Regions from separate parts of the Stappia sp. genome, predicted to be linked through region 2. Evidence: riboswitches for the same ligand, from Rfam matches in the RefSeq annotation. Region 2 holds a riboswitch; the other holds the start of a gene.
The links. A riboswitch is a leader RNA that binds a small molecule or an ion and turns the genes downstream of it on or off. The one in region 2 is predicted to bind thiamine pyrophosphate.
Positions count from the first base shown of each region.

Region 1: it holds a riboswitch for thiamine pyrophosphate, as region 2 does, so the genes downstream of both, ABL312_RS15950 (NUDIX hydrolase) here and thiD (bifunctional hydroxymethylpyrimidine kinase/phosphomethylpyrimidine kinase) in region 2, are expected to answer to the same signal.

Region 1 is NZ_CP157793.1:3,580,441-3,583,841, reverse strand. Features, by position in the region: gene thiC (phosphomethylpyrimidine synthase ThiC) at 1-883, shown strand, start outside; gene ABL312_RS15955 (bifunctional hydroxymethylpyrimidine kinase/phosphomethylpyrimidine kinase) at 978-1,301, opposite strand; gene ABL312_RS15950 (NUDIX hydrolase) at 1,298-1,762, opposite strand; TPP riboswitch at 1,793-1,911, opposite strand; gene ABL312_RS15945 (LysR substrate-binding domain-containing protein) at 1,967-2,839, opposite strand; gene ABL312_RS15940 (hypothetical protein) at 3,112-3,366, shown strand.
Region 2 is NZ_CP157793.1:105,493-108,893, forward strand. Features, by position in the region: gene ABL312_RS00500 (isoprenylcysteine carboxylmethyltransferase family protein) at 1-106, shown strand, start outside; gene ABL312_RS00505 (FAD-binding domain-containing protein) at 103-1,338, shown strand; TPP riboswitch at 1,387-1,488, shown strand; gene thiD (bifunctional hydroxymethylpyrimidine kinase/phosphomethylpyrimidine kinase) at 1,609-2,475, shown strand; gene thiO (glycine oxidase ThiO) at 2,472-3,401, shown strand, end outside.

The DNA of each region.
Region 1 (3,401 bases), 1.2 Mb from region 2:
AGGCGTCAGGCTGCACATGATCCCGATGACGGTGGACCGGGTGACCGGTATTGTCAGCCGCGGCGGCTCGATCATGGCCAAATGGTGCCTACATCATCACCGCGAGAGCTTCCTCTACGAGCATTTCGGCGAGATCTGCGACATCGCGCGCGCTTACGACGTCTCGTTTTCGCTGGGCGACGGCCTGCGCCCCGGTTCAATCGCAGACGCCAACGACAAGGCGCAGTTTGCCGAGCTGGAGACGCTCGGGGAGCTGACGCAGATCGCTCGGGCCAAGGACTGCCAGGTCATGATCGAGGGCCCCGGTCACGTGCCGATGCACAAGATCAGGGCCAATATGGACAAGCAGCTCGAAGTCTGCGGAGAGGCGCCGTTCTACACGCTCGGGCCGCTGACCACCGACATCGCACCAGGCTACGACCACATCACCTCCGGCATCGGCGCGGCGATGATCGGCTGGTTCGGCACGGCAATGCTCTGCTACGTGACGCCGAAGGAGCATCTCGGGTTGCCCGGCCGGGACGACGTGAAGGTCGGCGTGATCACCTACAAGATCGCCGCCCATGCCGCCGATCTCGCCAAGGGCCATCCGGCGGCGCGGATCCGCGACGATGCACTGAGCCGCGCCCGGTTCGAGTTCCGCTGGGAGGATCAGTTCAACCTCTCGCTTGATCCCGAGACCGCCCGGTCGATGCATGACGAAACCCTGCCGAAGGAGGCACACAAGGTGGCGCATTTCTGTTCGATGTGCGGTCCGAAGTTCTGCTCCATGCGCATCAGCCACGACATTCGTGCAGAGGCCCAGAAGGACGGCATGGCGAAAATGGCCGAGAAGTTCCGCGAGGGCGGCGAACTCTACGTGCCGCTGGAGGACGCCCGATGACCGAGACCCCCGATCTGGCCGCAGCGGTCGATCCCGCACCGGTCGATTGCATCGGAGCGGGGCCGGTCTTTGCTATCCCGACCAAACCGGATCATCAGCAGCCCGTGCCGTGATCGTTGCGGGTCGCGATACGGGGTGCGGCAAGGGTGACGGTGCCTCCGGGACCGTAGAGGAGATCGGCACTATCGGCGCTGTCCTCCAGGTGCCCGCCCGCCGGAAGCACCCATTCCGGTCCCAAAGCCAGCGGATCGGGCAGCGCCGCGTGCATGGCCCCGGCCGTCCAATCGTCGTCACGCTCCAGCAGCACGGCCGCTTCGGGCAGGTTCGGCGTGATGAGCGTCGCGAGCGGCACAAGCCGTTCGCGCACCGCGGCGATCGCATCTTCATCGAGCAGAGCATGCCCGCTCTTGGCGATCATGACCGGTTGTCCTGTGCGGTGGCGATGTCGGCGGCCTGGCGAGCGACCTTGGCGACATCGAGACTGAGGGCAAGGCCGGCGTCGTCCAGTTCGTCGAGACGAAACCATCTCGCCTCGAGGGCGTCGTCCCCGGCGACTGGCCGTCCGCCAATCCAGTCGCACAGAACCGCGATCAGGACGAAATGCCGGTGAAGCCGGCCGGTTTCGTCGCGATCGAAGGCGTCGACCGCCGTGAACACCCGACGCGGCTGACCACGGACCCCGGTTTCCTCGAAGAGCTCCCGGACGGCGGCTGTTTCTATCGGCTCACCAGCCTCGATCTTGCCGCCCGGGAACCCCCAGCGGCCCGCATCCGGCGGATTGGCCCGGCGCACCAGAAGAATCCGTTCTTCATGGAAGACGGCGGCAATCGTGGCGGCGATTGGGAGAGCCTTGGAAATGTGGTGTGGTGTTGCCGGCATGGCGGCCTCTCAAGCGAGGCCGGCAAAGGCGCGAGGCGTTTAGACCTGTCCCTTCGCCGGCATAATCCGGATCAGGTTCAAAGGGTCACTGTGCTGCCGTACGGCCAACAGTATCTCAGCCCCTTGGCGGGGCCCCCCTCGGTAGGGCGAAACATAGCAGACGCAATCCGATAACGCAGCCCCACGCGCATCGGCCCGCGTATCTCAATGCGGGGCGACCCGATCGATCGTTTCCCGATGCAGGGCCTCGCACAGGGCATGTGCCGCCGGCGTCGCGTTCTGCGATCTGAGCATCCTCAGTTCGATCGCCGGGAGTTTTGGCAAGGCCAGATCATCGCCTGCACACACGATATCGTCGGGAACACCATGTCCGGTTCGCACCGCAATTCCCAGCTTCGAACGCAACGCACCCCATATGCCGGGCAAGCTTGGTGTCGTCACCGATACTCGCCAGCGCCTGTCCGCCCGGTCGAGCGTGGCAAGTGTCGCTTGCCGAAACAGACAGGGATGGTCGAACATCACCAGCGGAACCCGGTCCTGCACCGTCAGGTCCACAAAGGCCTTGTGCGCGAGCCATTGCATGGGCAATTCACACAGAAGCTCTCCCCCGCCGCCGGCGCCTTGCGGGAAAAAGACAATTGCGCCGTCAAGACGTCCAGCCCGGATTTCGTCACCGAGCGTGTGGTTCGGACCGGCGCGGACCTCGACGTGAACCCCGGGATGATCGCCCGCAAATGTCGACAGCGTGGCCGGCATTACATCGTCGAAGAAGTCCTGCGGCAGACCCAGGCGTACGGTTTCCGAGCTCATGGCCGCGCCCAATGCGCGCGCGGCTTCATCGTTGAGAGCGACGATCCGGCGGGCATACGCGGCCAGGGCCTCCCCGGCTTCGGTCGGTACCAGACCTCTGCCCTTGCGCACAAAAAGCTGCGTGCCGGCCTGCTGCTCGAGCTTTTTGAGTTGCATGCTGATCGCCGATTGCGACCGCCCGAGCTCCACGGCTGCCCGCGCGAAACTGCGTAATTCGATGCCGGCCACAACAGCACGTAGTGCATCCATATCAAAGGCTGGGTTCACTTCACGATTCCTGAATCGGAATTTCAAATATATTCGCTATTTAAAAGTGTAAGGTGCGGGTCGTCTCATCGTCAATCGAGAAGTGAGGGCTGCACCCGGTTCGTGCCGGCCTCGAACTGGTGCTGGAGGCATTCGGGATCGCCGGAGGCTGGCGCAGATCCACTGGTTCTTCGAGCTCGACAGCTCTCATCCCGGTGCCTGGCATGACCCGTCGTGGCACAAATTGTCGGTTAGTCGGCCGAGACGAAGTATTCTATGTAAGAGCAGCATGCATGGCATCGATCGAACCTGCGGATCAAGCTCATCCTCCGCAAGGAAGCGCACTCATAACCGCCGCCATGCTCACCGTTGCGTTGGTTGACGGCAGCGCGAAACATCTGAGTGCGGACCATTCACCGCTTCTTATTGCCTGGGCGAGATACGTTTCGGCAACGGTTTTCGTCCTTCCCACGGCTAAAGCCCTGCGCGGGCGGAAGGTCTTTATTGAGGCACGCTTGGGGGCAGCGAATGCCAACAGTTCGCAATAGGCTTGAAAACTGTTTGCCGCTCTTGAGTCTTGACG
Region 2 (3,401 bases):
CTTCGACCGGCTCTTCGGCCCGCGCTTCGAGAGCTATCGCCGCGCGACGCCCTACATGCTGCCGCGCCCGCGCCGCCACGCAAACCGGGACACCCGCGCCTCATGACGCAAACGACCGCCAACGCCATAGTGCTCCCGCCCGCGACGCGCGAGGCGGCGCGCGCCCGGCTCGACGCCTTCCTGCCGCGCGCCGGCCGGGCCTATGCCCGGGACCGCAATGTCGATCTGGGGCCCGGGAGACACGAAAACGTCTCCGGCCTGTCGCCCTATCTGCGGCACCGGCTGATCACGGAAGAGGAGGTGGTGCGCGCGGTCGTGCGGGCGCAGGGTGCCCAGGCGGCCGAGAAATTCCTGCAAGAAGTGTTCTGGCGCACCTACTGGAAGGGCTGGCTGGAACTGCGCCCGAGCGTCTGGCGGGACTACTGCCTGGAGCGCGACCGGGCGCTGGCCCGCGCCGCCGACGATTCCGCCCTTGCCGACGACCTCGCCCGCGCGCAAGCGGGCGAAACCGGCATTGCCTGTTTCGATGCCTGGATGCACGAACTCGCCGACACCGGCTATCTGCACAATCATGCGCGCATGTGGGCGGCCTCGATCTGGATCTTCACGCTTGAACTGCCCTGGGCGCTTGGCGCGGATCTCTTTCTGCGTCGGCTGCTCGACGGCGACCCGGCCTCCAACACGCTCTCCTGGCGCTGGGTGGCGGGCTTGCAGACGCGCGGCAAGACCTATCTGGCGCGGGAAGACAACATCGCGACATACACCGACGGGCGGTTTCCGCGAACGCCGGGTCTGGCGGGGGCGGCCGTGCCGCTTGACGGGCCGCCCCATCCGCCGCCGCTCGCCCCGCCGATGCCGCGCCCGGTCGATCCCGCGCCCGGAACCGGCCTTCTGGTGCTGGACGACGATGTCGCCGCCGACAAGCTCGCCGCGCGCCTGCGGCCCGAGGCGGTCACCGGTCTCTCGCTGGCCGCCCACAGGTCGCCGGGAGCCGTGGCCGACGCGGTGAGGGACTTCGCGGCCGGCGCCGTCGACGACACGCTCGACCGCCTCGCCGGGACTGGCCCTGCGGTGACGCCCCGGCTTTCCGGCGACGACGCGGTGGCCGCGGTTGTCGACTGGGCGCGGGCGTCGGGGCTGACGCGCCTCGTCACCCGCCATGCGCCGGTCGGGCCGGGGGGCGATTTCCTGATCGCGCTCGCGCCCCGGCTGGAAGCGGCGGGTGTCGCGCTCGCACAGGATCTGCGGCCCTTCGATGCCCGCGCCTGGCCCCATGCGACCAAGGGCTTCTTCGCCTTCAGGAAACACATTCCCGAGTTGATCGCGCGGCTTGCGTGATCTGCGCCGATTGACGGGGCGTGCCCGCGTCCCTATCTTCCCTCGCACAGACATTCGTTGGGGTGCCCCCGGGGCTGAGAGGCGCAATCGCGTCAACCCACTGAACCTGATCCGGGTCGTGCCGGCGTAGGGAACGAATCGACGCGCAGATCGCGCAGCGCGGGAGCCTCCTCCCGTCGTCGCTCTCCTGAAAGCCATGCTCCCCCCGGATCGTCCGAAGTGTATCGCGGGCGCGGGGAAACCCGTTCCCGCCGGCCGAGCGAGGGACGCATGCACGGTGTGACGCAGGAGACCGGCGCGGGAACCGCCGGGGGAGATCGCGCGAAGGCCGTGCCGGCCATCGCGCTCACCATCGCCGGCTCCGACAGCGGCGGCGGCGCGGGGATTCAGGCCGACCTCAAGGCGTTTTCGGCGCTCGGCGTCTATGGAGCCAGCGCGCTCACCGCGATCACGGCGCAGAACACGCGCGCCGTCACCCACATCCATGACATTCCCGACGAAATCGTCGCGGCGCAGATCGCGGCCGTGCTCGACGATCTCGACGTCGGCGCGATCAAGATCGGCATGCTGTCCTCGCCGAAGATCGTCGACACGGTGGTGGCGGCGCTCGACGGCTATGGCGGGCCGGTCGTGGTCGATCCGGTGATCGTCGCAAAATCGGGCGCGGTCCTGCTTCAGGAGGCGGCCGTCGCGGCGCTGCGCGACCGGCTTCTGCCGCGCGCGACGCTGATCACGCCGAACCTCCCGGAAGCCGCCGCCCTGCTCGGCGAAGCGCCGGCCGAAACGGCTGAGGACGCCGAACGCCAGGGCCGCGCGCTCGCCCGCCTCGGCCCGGCTGTCCTGATGAAGGGCGGCCATGGCGCCGGCGAGACCTGCGTCGATCTGCTGGTGACCGGCGAGGGCGAGCCGCTTGCCCTCAGCGCCGCGCGGCTCGAGACCCGCAACACCCATGGAACGGGGTGCACCCTGTCGGCGGCGATCGCGGCCGAACTCGCCAAGGGGCAAGACCTGCCCGAGGCCGTGACGCGCGCCCATGCCTATCTGCACGCGGCGATTGCCCGCGCGGATTGCCTGAACGTCGGCTCCGGCCACGGGCCGGTGCACCACTTCCATCGTCTGTGGGAGGCCGTGTCATGAAGGTGTCGGTGATCGGCGGCGGCGTCACGGGGCTTGCCTGCGCCACCGCGCTGCAGGAGGCCGGCCACGAGGTGACGCTGTTCGACCGGGGCACGCCCGGCGGAGCGCAGACCTGTTCCTGGTGGGCCGGCGGCATGCTCGCCCCCTTTTGCGAGGGCGAGGCGGCGGAAGAACCCGTCGTGCGTCTCGGCGCCGAGGCGCTCGCCTGGTGGGCGGCGCGGGTCGACGGGGTCGCCCGCAAGGGGAGCCTCGTGCTGGCGCAGCCGCGCGACGGCGCGGATCTGCGCCGCTTCGCAAGGCGCACGCAGGCGCATGCGCCGGTCGACGGGGACGCCATCGCGGAACTGGAACCCGATCTCGCGGGGCGCTTCCGCCAGGGGCTGTTCTTTGCCGGCGAAGGGCATGTCGACCCGCGCGCCGCACTTGCCGGACTGGTCGCGCGGCTCACCGAGCGGGGGGCCGCGATCCGGCCCGAGACCGAAATCGATCCGGCCGAGGCGCCGGGCGATGCGGTCCTCGACTGTCGCGGTTTCGCCGCGCGTGGCGAGATCGCGGAACTGCGCGGCGTGAAGGGCGAGATGCTTGTGATCCGCAGCCCCGATGTGGCGCTGTCGCGGCCCGTGCGGCTTCTGCATCCGCGCATCCCGCTTTACGTGGTGCCGCGCGGGGAGGGCGTCTTCATGGTCGGCGCGACCATGGTGGAAAGCGACGAGCGCACGCGCATCACCGCGCGTGCCATGCTGGAGCTTCTGGGCGCGGCCTATGCGCTGCATCCCGCCTTCGCGGAAGCCGAGGTGCTGGAGATCGGCGTCGACGTGCGCCCCGCCTTTCCCGACAACCTGCCGCGCGTGCTGCGCGAGGGCCGCGTGTTGCGCGTCAACGGCACCTATCGCCACGGCTTCCTGCTCGCGCCCGCGCTCGCCGCG